Regions from separate parts of the Bradyrhizobium sp. BR 1433 genome, predicted to be linked through region 2. Evidence: riboswitches for the same ligand, from Rfam matches in the RefSeq annotation. Region 2 holds a riboswitch; the other holds the start of a gene.
The links. A riboswitch is a leader RNA that binds a small molecule or an ion and turns the genes downstream of it on or off. The one in region 2 is predicted to bind cobalamin.
Positions count from the first base shown of each region.

Region 1: linked by a shared signal. The riboswitch ahead of ACSKB9_RS21990 (TonB-dependent receptor) and the one ahead of ACSKB9_RS39430 (DUF1636 family protein) in region 2 are both predicted to bind cobalamin.

Region 1 covers NZ_JBPUGG010000001.1:4,509,057-4,516,446, reverse strand. The annotation lists partial or broken gene ACSKB9_RS21990 (TonB-dependent receptor) at 1-1,991, opposite strand, end outside; cobalamin riboswitch at 2,101-2,298, opposite strand; gene ACSKB9_RS21985 (FecCD family ABC transporter permease) at 2,411-3,454, shown strand; gene ACSKB9_RS21980 (ABC transporter ATP-binding protein) at 3,451-4,224, shown strand; gene ACSKB9_RS21975 (ABC transporter substrate-binding protein) at 4,495-5,241, shown strand; gene ACSKB9_RS21970 (MBL fold metallo-hydrolase) at 5,340-6,380, opposite strand; gene ACSKB9_RS21965 (DsrE family protein) at 6,721-7,176, opposite strand; partial or broken gene soxB (thiosulfohydrolase SoxB) at 7,173-7,390, opposite strand, start outside.
Region 2 covers NZ_JBPUGG010000001.1:8,218,170-8,225,559, reverse strand. The annotation lists partial or broken gene cobN (cobaltochelatase subunit CobN) at 1-293, opposite strand, end outside; gene cobW (cobalamin biosynthesis protein CobW) at 293-1,327, opposite strand; gene ACSKB9_RS39430 (DUF1636 family protein) at 1,324-1,698, opposite strand; cobalamin riboswitch at 1,793-2,004, opposite strand; gene cobO (cob(I)yrinic acid a,c-diamide adenosyltransferase) at 2,041-2,694, shown strand; gene ACSKB9_RS39420 (cobyric acid synthase) at 2,706-4,154, shown strand; partial or broken gene cobD (threonine-phosphate decarboxylase CobD) at 4,335-5,301, opposite strand; gene cbiB (adenosylcobinamide-phosphate synthase CbiB) at 5,313-6,236, opposite strand; gene cobU (bifunctional adenosylcobinamide kinase/adenosylcobinamide-phosphate guanylyltransferase) at 6,404-6,907, shown strand; gene bluB (5,6-dimethylbenzimidazole synthase) at 6,940-7,390, shown strand, end outside.

The DNA.
Region 1 (7,390 bases), 3.7 Mb from region 2:
TGACGCCGAGATTGCCGGTGTAGCGCGACACCAGCGGCACGTCGTTGCCGGCCCAGATGCCTTCGCGGAACACCGCACGGGTGATCGCCATGCCGCCGCGCAGGGTGACGCTGTCGCTGACCTTGAGCGAGGCACTGGTCTCCGAGCCATAGCGGCGGGTGGGGTCGAGGTTGGTGTTGAAGAACAGCACCGGGTTGAAATGGATCTCGTTCTCGAGATCCATCAGATAGACGCTGGTCTGGACCTGGAAGCGGTTGGTCCTGACGCGAAAGCCGCCCTCGAACATCCTGCGAGGTCTGGGTCTTGAGCTGGAAGGTCTGCGGGATCGGGGCGAAGGTCAGCGGGTCGAATGACGGACCCGACGCGACGCGTTCGTCGACATCGGGCGTGCGGAATGCGCGTGCCGCGCGGCCGAACACCGAGAAAGTGTCGGTCAGGCGATGCTCGATGCCGACATGCAGCGCGTATTGCGTCTCGTTGCTGTCGAGCGGTGCCGCCTGGGTGTCGAATGCGAATGGCGCATTCGGGTCGTAGCGATCGCGCGCCGAGATGCTGGTGTTCTGCACGCGCGCGCCGTAGGCGAAGTCGGTCGTCGGCAACAGGCCCAGCGTATGTTGCCAATAGCCGGCCACGGACTGCTGCTCGATATTGTAGATATGGAACGGGTCGACGCCCTGATAGGCGCCGCGCGCCTCGCGGAAGGTCGAATCGTAATAGTCGATGCCGGTCAGGATTGTCGACGGCATGCCCAGCATCACGTTCTTGACGCTGAGCCGCGGCGTGAGCGACCAGGTCTGCAGCGCGGCGTCATTGTAGGTCGAGGCGAAGCTGATGGTCGGCACCGTGCCGAAGAAGCCGCTTTGCGTCTCGCGCTGCCGCCAGCCACCGTCGACGATGAGGTCGACGCCGTTCATCAGCGTCCTGGTGAAGCCGGCGGTGACGCTGGCGGTCTGCTGGTTGGCATAGTCGAAAGGCGTCGCGGCGCCGCGGCGGTCGGTGAGCAACTCGTTGACACCGATCGACGGATCGATCAGCCGTCCGCCGGGCAGGCCGAGCTTTTGGTCGCTGCCCGTGACGGTCAGGAAGGCGGTGAGATCCAGCGTGGTGTAGTTGATGTTGCCGACGGCGTTGCGCTGGTCGAGCGCATTGTTGACGCGGTAGCCGTCGGACTTGATGCCGTTGCCGTAGAACGAGGTGGACCACGGTCCGGAATTGAGCGCCGCGGACACCGCGGCCATGCGGGTGTTGAACGAGCCAAATCCGGCCTCGGCGCGCATCGCTGTCGGCGGGCAGCCGACGCCGGTCTTGGTGATGATGTTGACGACGCCGCCCACCGCGTTGTCGCCGTAGAGCACTGCGCCGCTGTTGCCGCGCGTGATCTCGATGCGCTCGATCGAATCGAGCGGAATCGTGGTGAGGTCGAAGCCGGCCTTGTCGACGTCGTTGAGGCGGCGGCCGTTGAGCAGGAAAAGGGTATTGTCGGTCGCGAATGCGCCGAAGCCGCGCAGGTCGACCGACGTCTTGGCGCCGTTCGGTCCGCCATAGGGCGTTTGCAGTTGCACGCCCGGCACCTGCGCGAGGATCTCGGGCAACGACTGCACCGGCGAATGCGCGATGTCGTCGGCGGTGATCACGGCCGAGGAGGAGCCGACAATGCCGGCGAGCTGGCGGCCGCCGGTGCCGCCCGTTCCGGTGGCCACGCCGGTCCCTGTCGTGCCCGATCCGGCTCCGCTGCCTGTATTGTTGCCTTGCGAGGTGCCCGGCGCCGGGCGTCGCGGCGCCGGCGCTTCGTCAGCGGCCGGCCTGGCGCGCGTGACGTTCTGGTCGCCCGGCTTGGTGACTTCGATCGCCGGCAGCTGATCGGGAGCGGGTGCCTGCTGCGCCCGCGCTGCGGAGACAAGGAATGCCGGCGCGAGCATCGTCGCCGGCGCGATCATCGTCGACGCGAGCAGAAGCGCGCGGCGCCGCCGATGGAAAGGGAAGGAGAACATAAGCAAGGCCTCGGCAACGTCAGTGGCACGTCACCGCGAACCAGTCTCACCATCGTGCTCACGGCATCAGGTGAAGCTCATGCCTGTACTCCCCGACCGGCAGCATCGCGTGTGACCACGGCTGACGGCAGGTCTCCTGGCTCGCGGGTCGTTACCCTTCGTCGCCTTCCCAGGACCGAGATTCCCAGTGGCCTGTGACGAAGGATTCACCGCATACAGTTGCGGGGGCAGCCGCGGCGTTGGGGAAGTTTCCCCGTACCGCATTCCCTTTTCATCTCATGAAAGAACCGTCATGTTCATCTAGGGTTCGGCCGGGTAGCAAAGTCAATCCGGCGGAAGTCGGGCAATGGCCGTGCGGCCACGGTTTTTGTCGAGTGTCGCTTGTCTGCCACGACGATCGCTGTAAGAGCATGGATCCGATGAGCGTGCAGGATTTTGCCTTGGCGGCCGAGGTCGCGGCGCGGCGCCGGTGGGGCGCCACCGCGGCGCTGCTCGCGCTCGTGGTCCTGCTGTGCGTGCTCTCGCTCGGCGTCGGGCCGGTGCGGCTGTCGCCGCTCGCGGTGATCGAGGCGCTGTTCGGCGGCGGCAGCGATGTGGCGCAGGTGATCGTGCGCGAGATCCGCCTGCCGCGCACCATCCTGGCATTTGCGATCGGCGGCATTCTCGGGCTGTCCGGTGCGGCGCTGCAAGGGCTGCTGCGCAATCCGCTGGCCTCGCCGTCGCTGTTCGGCGCGCCGCAATCGGCCGCGTTCGGCGCGGTGCTGGTGATCGCGCTGGGCCTCGCCGATGTGCGCTCCTACACGCTGCCGGTGGTCGCGATCATCGCCGCCTTCGGCTCGGTGTTCGCGCTGCTTGCGATCGCCGGCCGCAATGCCGGGCTGTTGATCCTGATCCTCGCCGGGCTCGCGATCTCGAGCTTTGCGGGGGCGGCAACCGCGCTGGTGATGAATCTCTCGAGCAATCCGTTCGTGGTGCTGGAGATCGCGTTCTGGCTGCTCGGCTCGTTGGAGGACCGCAGCTTCCAGCACGTGGCGCTGGCGCTCCCCTTCATCATCGCAGGCGCCGCCATCCTGCTCAGCCAGGCGAGCGCCTTCCGCGCGCTGACACTCGGCGAGGAGGCGGCGCAGAGCCTTGGCGTCGACGTCGGGCGGTTGCGGCTTTTCGTGATCACGGGCGTGGCGCTCGGCGTAGGCGGCGCGGTCGCGGTCACCGGCACGATCGGTTTCATCGGCCTCGTTGCGCCGCATCTGATGCGTCCCGTGATCGGTCACGATCCGGCGCGGCTCTTGGTGCCGAGTGCCCTCACCGGCTCGGCGCTGCTGCTCGCCGCCGACATCGCGGTGCGCATCATTCCTTCAACCTCGGACATCAAGGTCGGCGTGCTGACCTCGATCATCGGCGTGCCGTTCTTTCTCTATCTGATCATGCGCGAGCGCCGCGCGCTCGGCGGAGGCGTGGCATGACGCTGCTCTCCGCCGTCGCTCTCAATGCCTCGCTCGGCAGCCGCAAGGTGCTGCACGATGTCTCGCTGTCGCTGCCGTCGGGCCATCTGGTCGCGCTGGTCGGGCCGAACGGCGCCGGCAAGACCACACTGCTGCGCGCGCTGGCCGGGCTGATTCCGTCGGGCGGCGAGATCCGGATCGGCGGCGATGTGCTGGCGTCGCTGCCGCTGCGCGAGCGCGCGAAACGATTCGCCTATCTGCCGCAGGGGCACATGGTGCACTGGCCGCTGCCGGCACGCGATATCGTCGCGCTCGGCCGCTATCCGCACGGCGCGACCGATCCGGCGCGGATGTCGCAGACGGATATGGAGGCGGTGCTGCGCGCGATGCAGGCGGTCGACGTCACTGAATTCAGCGATCGCCGCGTCACCGAACTCTCCGGCGGCGAGCGCAGCCGCGTCGCGCTGGCCCGGGTGCTCGCGGTGGAGGCGCCGGTGATTCTCGCCGACGAGCCGACCGCCTCGCTCGATCCACGCCACCAGATCGACGTGATGCAGAAGCTGCGCAACGTCGCCGATGCCGGTGTGCTGGTGATCGTGGTGACGCATGACCTGGGACTCGCCGCGCGCTTCGCCGATCATGTTCTGGTGCTGTCGGAGGGACGGCTGGCCGCGCAGGGCGCGCCTGCTGAAGCGTTGTCGGAAGCGGTCCTCGCCAGCGTGTTCCGGGTCAGCGCCTATCGTGCCGAATTTCAGCGCGAGGCCGTCATCGTGCCGTGGGCGGACGTCTGATGTGGCCACGTCCTCACCACGAGCTCAGTTCACCTCTCCCGCTTGCGGGGGAGGTCGCTGCGCTCGAAGAGCGCAGCGGGTGGGGGCTCTCTCCACGATATGAACTCGCTGCGAAACCCCCACCCCAACCCTCCCCCGCAAGCGGGAGAGGGGGCGCACTTTCAGTGTGGCCGCCATCTCGCTTCGCTTCATCTTGGAGCGGTGGTCGCGATACTGCTGTGGCTTATCTCTGCCGGTGCCGCGTCCGCCGCCGGACCGCGCATCGTCTCGATGAATGTCTGCAGCGACCAGCTCGTGCTGTCGCTGGCCGATCCGGACCAGATTATCGGCCTCAGCCGCTTCTCGCGTGATGCCTGGCAATCCTGGGCCGCGGAGAAGGCGCGAAACTTTCCGCGCCTGTCCGGCGAGGCCGAGGACGTGCTGCTGCTGAGGCCCGACCTCGTCGTGGTCAGCCTGTTCGACAAGCGCGCGACCCGCGATCTGTTGAAGGCCCACGGGCTGCACCTCGTCGAATTCACGGTGCCGCGCACGCTGGACGAGGTGAAGGACCAGATCCGCGCGATGGGCGATGTGGTGCAGCATCCCGATCGCGCAGAAGCCGAGATCGCGCGCCTCGATGCGGCGATCGCGCATGCGCGGGCGGCGGCAGGCGCGCATCATTACCGCGTGTTGCCGCTGGAGCGGCGTGGCTTTGTGCCCGGCGACGGCAGCCTGGTCAGCTCGCTGCTGGCGGCAACCGGCCTGTCCAACGCCGCCGGCGAACTTGGCGTCGGAGCAGGCGGGTTTGCTTCGCTGGAGGCGATCGTAAAGCTACGGCCGGATTTCATCCTGGTGTCGGAAGCCGGCGACCGCGCCGAGGATGACGGTCGCGCCTTCCTGCTGCATCCGGCGCTGGAGCGCTTCTATCCGCAAAGCAAGCGCATCGTGCTGCCGGAGCGGCTCACCGTGTGCGGCGGCGTGATGCTGGCGGATGCGCTGGATCGGCTGACGGAAGAGCTGAAGCGGGTGACGCGGTAGGTACACCGTCATTGCGAGGAGCGACAGCGACGAAGCAATCCATGCCGCAGCAAGCGGAGAGATGGATTGCTTCGCTTCGCTCGCAATGACGGGGAGACCTAACCCATCACCACGGGACCGCCGGCCTTCTTCCACGCATCGATGCCGCCATCGATATGCGCGGTGTTAACCAGTCCCGCCTTCTTCGCGGCGGCCACCGCCATCGCCGAGCGCTCGCCGAAGGCGCAGAAGAACACGACGCGGCGGCCGGTTGCGGCGGCGACCTCGCGCAGCATGCCGCCGGGCTGCAGGGTGGCGCAAATCCCCGGATAGGGCGCGTGCAGCGCGCCCGCGAGCGTGCCGTGCTTGGCCCGCTCGCCGCTCTCGCGCAAATCGACCAGAAGGATATCGGGGCGGCCGAGACTCGCGATGGCGTCGCGCGCGCTGAGGGAGAGGCCTTCCTTGGCGAGTTCGTCCTGGTGCAGGCCGACATGCATGTTGGCGGGCACCACGACGTCCATCAGCTTCGGGTTCGGCAAATTGAGGTTGTTCATCAGCTCGACATAGTCGTCGATCGATTTGACCTGCAGCCGCGGATTGTAGCGCTTCTCCTCGCCGATGGTGGAGACGGTGTCGCCCTTGTAGTCATGCGCGGGGAACACCATGGTCTCCTCCGGCAGCTTCAGCAGGCGGTTGAAGATCGAATCGTACTGCGCCCGCGCGCTGCCGTTCTGGAAGTCGGTGCGGCCGGTGCCGCGGATCAGCAGCGTGTTGCCGGTGAAGACGCGGTCGCCCATCAGGTAGCTGTAGGAATTGTCGGTGTGGCCGGGCGTGTACAGCGCCTCGAGGCAAAGGCCCTCGATCGTCACCTTGTCGCCGTCGGAGACGCGCATCGACACCACGTCGGCCTTGCTCTGCTCGCCCATGATGGTGATGCACTGGGTGCGGTCGCGCAGCTCGCCGAGGCCGGTGACGTGATCGGCGTGCAGGTGCGTATCGACGGCCTTGACCAGCCTGAGGTCGAGTTCCTGCAGCAGCTTGCAGTAGCGATCGGCCTTCTCCAGCACCGGATCGAGGATCAGTGCCTCGCCGCCGGCGCGGCTCGCGAGCAGATAGCTGTAGGTTCCGGATACGCTGTCGAAGAGTTGGCGAAAGATCATGACGGCTTACCTATTCTCCGGGCCGAGTCACATGGAGGATATTATTCCATAGATAGGGTCCGTTCAAAGCAAATCCATCCCCACCCCAGCCGGATCCCGTCACCCTGAGGAGCGCGCTCTTGCGCGCGTCTCGAAAGGGTGGACGGCCCGGGTCTTTCCGCGAATGGGACAAGGCATCTGGGCCGTGCATCCTTCGAGGCTCGCTCCGCTCGCGCCTCAGGATGACGGGATATGCATCGAGGTCGTGGAAGAGACGAAGTTACGGCCGCACGTAACTCCAGCCCTGCTCCCGCGGGCGCGCGTTCGCGCGACCCGTTGGCTCGCAATGACGACGGGGCCGTTACGGCCGGACCAGCGTGTATCCATTCTCGGTGAGCAGCAAGATCTGCGCGACGCCGACCTGCACGGGGGTGGCGGCGGCGATGTAGTCCGGCCGCTTGCCGCTGTCGCGCTCGATCGTGTCGACGGTGTTGAGGCAGATGTCGACCCGCGCGCCCTGCGCGATCAGGCTCTCGACCAGCTTGCGGTTCGGGTTGTCGGGCTTGAGCAGGTCGATGCCCGGGCCGAAGGCGACGATCTCGACCGCGACCTTGTCGGGGTCGTAATGCTTCATCAGATTGTTGGCGACGCTGATGACGAGGCCTTGCTTCCTCGGATCGTTGTCGGAGAGCTGCAGCACGACCTTGTGCTCGGCGAACGGCTTGTCCTGCAACGGCGCCTGCTGGGCACGCGCGAGCGGCGTCGCCAGCGCGAGCGCAGCAAGGCCGAATGCCGCGATCAGCGCGCGGCGCGTCATCCGTGCCTCGCGATGCCCGGGTTGTCCTCGACGCCTTTCAGCGTCACGCCGGGTTCGTCGCGGTTCGGCGGCCGGCCGGAGCGCAGATGCCTGGCGACGACATCCCAGATCGGCGCGCCGCTCTGCTGGTTGACCGAGGCCCAGCCTGCGACCTTGTAGTGCTTGCCGGCTTCGAGATGCTTGCCGTTGCCCAACTTCAGCTCGGAAATGCGCT
Region 2 (7,390 bases):
GCCAGCCCGTATGACCAATAGGGCTCGCCGCCGATCAGCCGCACCAGAATGCCGCGCGCGTGCGAGAGCGTCCGTTCGATGTAGGTATCGACCGACAGCGGATGGCGCAGCTCCGCGAGATTGGCGAGCCGCAGCGACGGCAATGCGGCGCGGCCGCGCCGCCAGCCGGCCGCGAAGGCAGCAAGATCGCTGTCGGAAAACGACAACACCACGAGATCGGCCGGATCCTGGCCGAGGTCCCTTGGCGTCGCGGTCTCTTCAAGGCCGCGGCTCTCGCGGAAGACGACGTGCATCAGACACCAAGCCGTGCCCTGATCGCGGCTTCATCGATATCGGCATGTTCGCCGATCACGACGAGCTTCGACTGCCGCGCCCGGGCGCCCCAGGGCATGTCGAACTGATGCCGCACCCGCTCGCCGACCGATTGCACCAGCAGCCGCATCGCCTTGCCTTCGACCGCGATGTAGCCCTTGGCGCGCAGCACGTTCTGCTCGCGCGCCAGCCCCTTGATCGAGGCGACCAGCGCGTCGACATCCGAAACTTCCGGAAGATCGATCACGACGGAATTGAAATCGTCGTGCTCGTGTTCCTCCTCGCCATCGTGATGCGACGGCCGCGCCGCGAGATCGCTTTCCGCCGCCGCCCCGAGCCCGAGGATCACGCGCGCGTCGATCGTGCCGTCGACGACAGGCAACATCGGCACCTCGCGCGGCATCTCGGCCGCGATCACCGCTTTCGCTGCCTTGATCCCCTCCGCCCCGGCGAGATCCGCCTTGGTCAGCAGCACGATATCGGCACAGGCGATCTGGTCCTCGAACACTTCCGACAGCGGCGTCTCGTGGTCGAGATTGCCGTCCGCCGCACGCTGCGCATCCACCGCGGCCGGATCAGGCGCAAAACGGCCGGCGGCGACGGCCTCGGCGTCGGCGAGCGCGATCACGCCGTCGACCGTGATCCGCGAACGGATCTCCGGCCAGTCGAACGCTTTCAGCAGCGGCTTCGGCAGGGCGAGCCCGGAAGTTTCGATCACGATGTGATCGGGCTTCACGTTCCGCGCCAGCAACTGCTCCATCGCCGGGATGAAATCATCGGCGACGGTGCAGCAGATGCAGCCATTGGCGAGTTCGACGATGTTCTCGGCCGGACAATTGGCGTCGGCGCACGACTTCAGGATGTCGCCGTCGACGCCTTCGCTGCCGAATTCGTTGACCAGCACCGCGAGCTTCTTGCCGTTGGCATTGCGGATCAGATGCTGGATCAACGTCGTCTTGCCGGAGCCGAGAAAGCCGGTCACGACGGTGACCGGAATTTTGGCGAGCGTGGTCATTCTGCGGCCTCCGGCACGACGGGAAGAGGTGGAATGCGGGCGAGCGATTGCTTGCGGAAGATTTCCGGACGGCTGCGCCACGGCACGATGCCGTCGGGCGCCGCCGCATATGCGGAGGCACCGGCGATCACATCCGCGGCATTGGCTTCGGACAGCCGGCCGTAGACATAGGACCACCGCCCCGGCGCGCTGAGCGCGACCGAGCAACCCTGGCTGCAGGCCGACAGGCATGCGACGGGAACCAGATCGACGTCATCGGGCACGCCCGCCTCGACAAGCGCGGCATGCAGGCGTGCACCGGGCGCGAGCTCACCTTCCGCCGGCGTCTGGCCGGCGCGGCAGGTGATGCAGACATGAAGTGTAACGCTCATCGCCCTTCCTGGATTGACAGCGGGAAGCGATGAGGCACACGAACCGATTTTGGACAGGTTCGTTCCCCGTCGCGGAACACCCCGTCCGCCGGTTTCACAACATGCTGCGTTGGCAGGTCTCCCGGCTTGCGGAGCAGGTTTTACCCTTCGATGCCCACCTTCCCGACTCCGTATGGAATCAGTGGCTTGGGCATCTCTCCGGTGACGGTCGCGGGGGCGGCTGCGCTTCGGGCCCGATTTAGCGGAGCCCTATCGCATTCCCTCTTCGCCTGTCGTAGGACAGGAACCAACGCAGGACCACCATTCGTCCAAGCCTCGCACTTGTCAAGCCGAAGGAATGTGATGACTTCTGATGGAAAGGACGCTGAAGACGGCGCCGTCGGCACCGATCTTTCGCCGGATGCGCGCCACGCGGACAAGATGGCGAAAAAGAAGGCCGCCCGCGACCGCATCATGGCGACCAAGAGCGGTGAAAAGGGCCTGATCATCGTTCATACCGGCGCCGGCAAAGGAAAATCGTCCTCCGCGTTCGGCATGATCGTGCGCTGTGTGGCTCACGGCTTTCCCTGCGCCGTGGTGCAGTTCATCAAGGGCGCCTGGGATACCGGCGAGCGCCGCCTGCTCACCGGGCATTTCGGCGATCTCTGTCAATTTCACGCCATGGGCGAAGGCTTTACCTGGGAGACGCAGGATCGCGCCCGCGACATCGCGGCAGCGCAAGCCGGCTGGGAAAAGGCCAGGCAGCTGATCGCAGACCCAAGCCTGCGCATGGTCGTGCTCGACGAGATCAACATCGCGCTACGCTACGATTACCTCGCGATATCAGATGTCGTCGACTTCCTGACCACGTCGAAGCCGCCGATGACCCATGTCGTGCTCACCGGGCGCAATGCCAAGGAGGAGCTGATCGAGATTGCCGACCTCGTCACCGAGATGACGCTGGTGAAGCATCCGTTCCGCTCCGGCATCAAGGCCCAGCCGGGCGTCGAGTTCTGACAGACATCACCATGGCGCGCGCATTGATGATCCAGGGAGCCGGCTCGGACGTGGGCAAATCGCTCATCGTCGCCGGCCTTGCGCGTGCCGCCCGACGACGCGGCCTGCGCGTACTACCGTTCAAGCCGCAGAACATGTCGAACAACGCGGCGGTGACCGTCGACGGCGGCGAGATCGGCCGCGCTCAGGCGTTGCAGGCGCTCGCCGCCGGCGTCGAGCCGCACACCGACATGAACCCGGTGCTGCTCAAGCCCGAGACCGATGTCGGCGCCCAGATCATCGTGCACGGCAACCGGATCGCGACCGCACGCGCGCGCGAATATGCCGGCATGAAACCATCATTGATGGGCGCGGTGCTGGAGAGTTTTGCGCGCCTGAAGCAGCGCGCCGATCTGGTGCTGGTCGAGGGCGCCGGCAGCCCCGCCGAGGTCAACTTACGCAAGTCCGATATCGCCAATATGGGTTTTGCGCGCAAAGCCGACGTGCCCGTGGTGCTGGTCGGCGACATCGACCGCGGCGGCGTGATCGCGCAGCTGGTCGGCATCAAGACGGTGATCGACCCTGATGATGCGGCGATGATCCAGGGCTTTGTCATCAACAAGTTCCGCGGCGATCCGACGTTGTTCGAGGACGGCTACCGCTTGATCGAAGAGCGCACCGCCTGGCGCGGCTTTGGCGTGCTGCCCTGGTTCGTCCGCGCCGGCGAACTTCCGGCCGAAGATGCGCTCGGGCTCGGCGAGGCGCGCAAGCCCGGCCAGTGCAAGATCGCGTTCCTTGCGCTGTCGCGGATCGCGAATTTCGACGACCTCGATCCGCTGAAGCTCGAGCCCGGCGTCGATCTCGTGATGGTGCGTCCAGGCGAAGCCATCCCGGGTGATGCGAAGCTCGTCATCATGCCCGGCTCGAAATCGACCCGCGGCGATCTCGCCTTCCTGCGCGCGCAGGGCTGGGACATCGATCTCCTCGCGCATCATCGCCGCGGCGGCCATGTCCTCGGCCTGTGCGGCGGCTACCAGATGCTTGGACACAGCGTCGCCGATCCCGATGGGATCGAAGGTCCTGCCGGCGAAACACGCGGGCTCGGGCTGCTCGATGTCACGACCACGATGACCGAACAGAAGACACTGACACGCGTCAGCGCGGTGCATGCCGCGACCAGCCAGCCGATCAGCGCTTACGAAATCCATATCGGCCGCACCGACGGCCCGGATCGCGCGCGGCCTTTTGCGTTGCTTGATGGTACGGCTGAGGGCGCGGTTTCCGCAGATCGGCGCGTTCACGGCAGCTATCTGCACGGGCTGTTCGCCTCGGACGAATTTCGCAAGGCTTTCCTCGCGCAACTCGACATCGCGGCGGCCGATCAGCCCTACGGCGCCAAGGTCGAGAGCGCGCTCGACGCACTTGCCGAACACATCGAGACCCATCTCGATGTCGAAGGCCTGCTCGCGCTGGCGCGTTAAAGCGAGATGATTCCTTCTCACCTCGCCCCGCGTGCGGGAGAGGTCGGAACGCATCGTTAGATGCGTTCCGGGTGAGGGGGAGTCTCCGCAACCGCAGCTGTCGCCGAATACGCGGATACGGCCCCTCACCCCAGCCCTCTCCCCGTAAGAACGGGGAGAGGGAGCGCAGCGCCGTCGCAATCAGCGCGACAGCACGGCGGAAAGGCGAGACCATTCGCTCTCACTGCCCAGTAAGCCGAGGCGCAGCCATCCCGGTTTCTGCTGGAAAACCCGCGACCAGATCTGTGCACGGGCAAGCTTCTCCTGCGCGGCCAACGCATCGCCGGTCTCGTAGAGCCGGAACAGCGGTGTGCCGCCGACCAGCGTCCATCCCTGCGATCGCGCCATTGCATCGAGCCTGACGCAGTCGTCCGCGAGCCGCGCGGCCGTCGCCGTTGCCCAGTCGCGATCGAGCAACGCGCGCCGTCCGATCGCAATCGCGGCGCCCGAAACCGGCCAAGGGCCCGCCATCGCGGCAAGCGCGGCGATGTCCGCCTCGCTGCCGACAGCGAAGCCGAGCCGCAGGCCGGCAAGTCCGTAGAACTTTCCGAAGGAGCGCAGGATCAGCAGCCCGGCGCGTCCTGCTTCCGGTGCAAGGGACAGGTCAGGAACGGCGTCCGCAAAACTCTCGTCGATGACGAGCCGGCCAACGCGCGGCAGCAGTGCCAGCAACTCGCGCCGATCATGGCGTCGTCCATCAGGATTGTTCGGGTTGACGACGACGGCAATGTCCGCACCCGCCAGCGCGGCGAGATCGGTCACCTCGGCGACGTCCCAGCCGGCCGCCGACAACACCGCGGCATATTCATTGTAGGTCGGCGCCAGAATCCGGCGCCCGCTCCTTGAGCGCCAGATGCGGCAGCAACTGAATCGCGGCCTGCGCACCGCCCATCGCCACGATCGGCGCCTTGGTGGCATAGGCCTGCCCCGCGGCGTCGTGCAGCGATTCAAGATTGGATCGCGACGGCAAGGCGCTCCATTGCCGCGGCTCGACATCGACCAAGGGATACGGCACCCGATTGATCCCGGTCGACAGGTCGATCCAGTCGTCCGCGGCGCCGCCGAAGCGCCGCTGGGCGACATCAAGATTCCCGCCGTGCTCACGCATGCGCCGCTCCTTCACGCCAGCGCCAAGACTAGCAGCGACCCGGCCAACAGAATCATGGCGTAACGATAGAGTTTCAGCCCGGTGAGGACGTCAGCGGCAGCCGGATCGCGCGCCCCCTCGTTCAGCCAGGGCTCATCGGCGATGTGACCGTGATAGATGCGAGGACCGCTGAGCCGCACGCCGAGCGCGCCGGCCATCGCAGCTTCCGGCCAGCCGGCGTTCGGCGAGCGATGCCGACGTGCATCGCGCAACATGCATGACCACGCCTGCGAACGGTTCGGCGCGAGCAGCACGAACAGAACACCCGTCAACCGCGCCGGAATGCGATTGGCGAGATCGTCGATCCGGGCGGCCGCCCAGCCAAAGGCTTCGTGTCGCTCGGTGCGATGACCGATCATGGAGTCCAGCGTGTTGATCGCCTTGTAGCCTAGGATCCCCGGCAGGCCGAACAGCGCGCCCCAGAACACCGGCGCCACGATGCCGTCGGATGCATTCTCGGCGAGGCTCTCGATGGTGGCGCGCGCGATGCCGGCGTCGTCGAGCGTTGCCGGATCTCGCCCGACGATCTGCGCGACCGCCGAACGCGCGGCCGTGATGTCGCCGGATAGAAGAGGATTTGCGACCGCGGCGACATGGTCATGCAGCGAGCGCACGGCAACCAGCGGCCATGCCAGCACGCCGACAAGGACAACGCGAACCCATCCGGGTGCGAGCACGGACTGAACGGCCCAACCGAGCGCAATCACCAGCGCGATCACCAGGATCGCAGCCGCAATGCCGGCCACGCGACGAAACGCCGGCGGGTCGGAGGCGCGGTTCCAGGCGCTGTCGACAAGATGGATCAGCCGGCCGAGCCAGGTCACGGGATGGCCGATGCGGCCAAACAGCCACGCCGGCCAGCCGATCAGGGCATCTACCGCCATCGCCACCGCCATTGCTCCCGCAAAACCCACGATAACCCTCTCCTCGCCGCGGTCCCCCTGATGCGCAAGACATCGGCCGAGTGCAAGCCCTCCGTGACGGATTTCGGCTTTGTCTTTCTCCGCGATTGGTGGTTAGAGCGTTTGTGAACGACGTGCGTACCGGTCGCACAGGAGATGATATGGCCGTCATTCTGATCACGGGGGGAGCGCGGTCCGGCAAAAGCCGGCGCGCCGAACTTCGTGCGCGCAGCTTTCCGGGACAGCCGGTCTATATCGCGACCGCCGAGGCGCTCGATGCGGAAATGGATGAGCGGATCGCCAAACATCGCGCGCGGCGCGGCAGCGACTGGATCGAGCGCGAGGTGCCGCTCGATCTGGTTGAAGTGCTGTCCGGGACCGATGGCGCTGGTGCAAGGCTGGTCGATTGCCTGACGCTCTGGCTATCCGATCTGCTGCATGCCGGGCGCGACTGGTCGCAGGAAGTGACGCGGCTGGCGGATGCGCTGTCGCGCCAGCACGGCCCGGTCGTGCTGGTCACCAACGAGGTCGGTCTCGGCATCGTGCCAGACAATGCATTGGCGCGGACGTTCCGCGACGCCGCAGGAATCATGAACCAGACTATCGCCGGCATCGCAGACGAGGTCGAGTTCGTCGTTGCGGGCCTGCCGATGAAGCTTAAATGAAGTCCGAGATCGATCCCGCCAAAGGCCCCGCGATGGTCTCATTCGACGATACGTTTCGCCGCCAACTGCACGAACTGTTCGTGTGGCGGCGCGACGTGCGGCGGTTCCGGGCCGATCCGCTGCCGGATGGCGCGATCGAGCGGCTGATCGAGATCGCCTGCCTGTCGCCTTCGGTCGGCCTGAGCCAGCCCTGGCGGTTCGTCATTGTCGACGACAAGACACGACGCCGCGCTGTCATCGACGACTTCAAGGCCTGCAACGCCGATGCGCTGCGGTCCTATTCGGGCGAGCGCGCCACAAAATACGCAGCGTTGAAATTATCGGGCCTCGAGGAAGCGCCGGGCCATCTCGCCGTGTTCGCCGAGAAGACCGACCGGATCGGCGCCGGTCTCGGCCGCGCGACGATGCCGGAGACGTCGGAATATTCCGTGGTGGCCGCGATCTGCTCGATGTGGCTTGCCGCGCGCGCCGAAGGCATCGGCA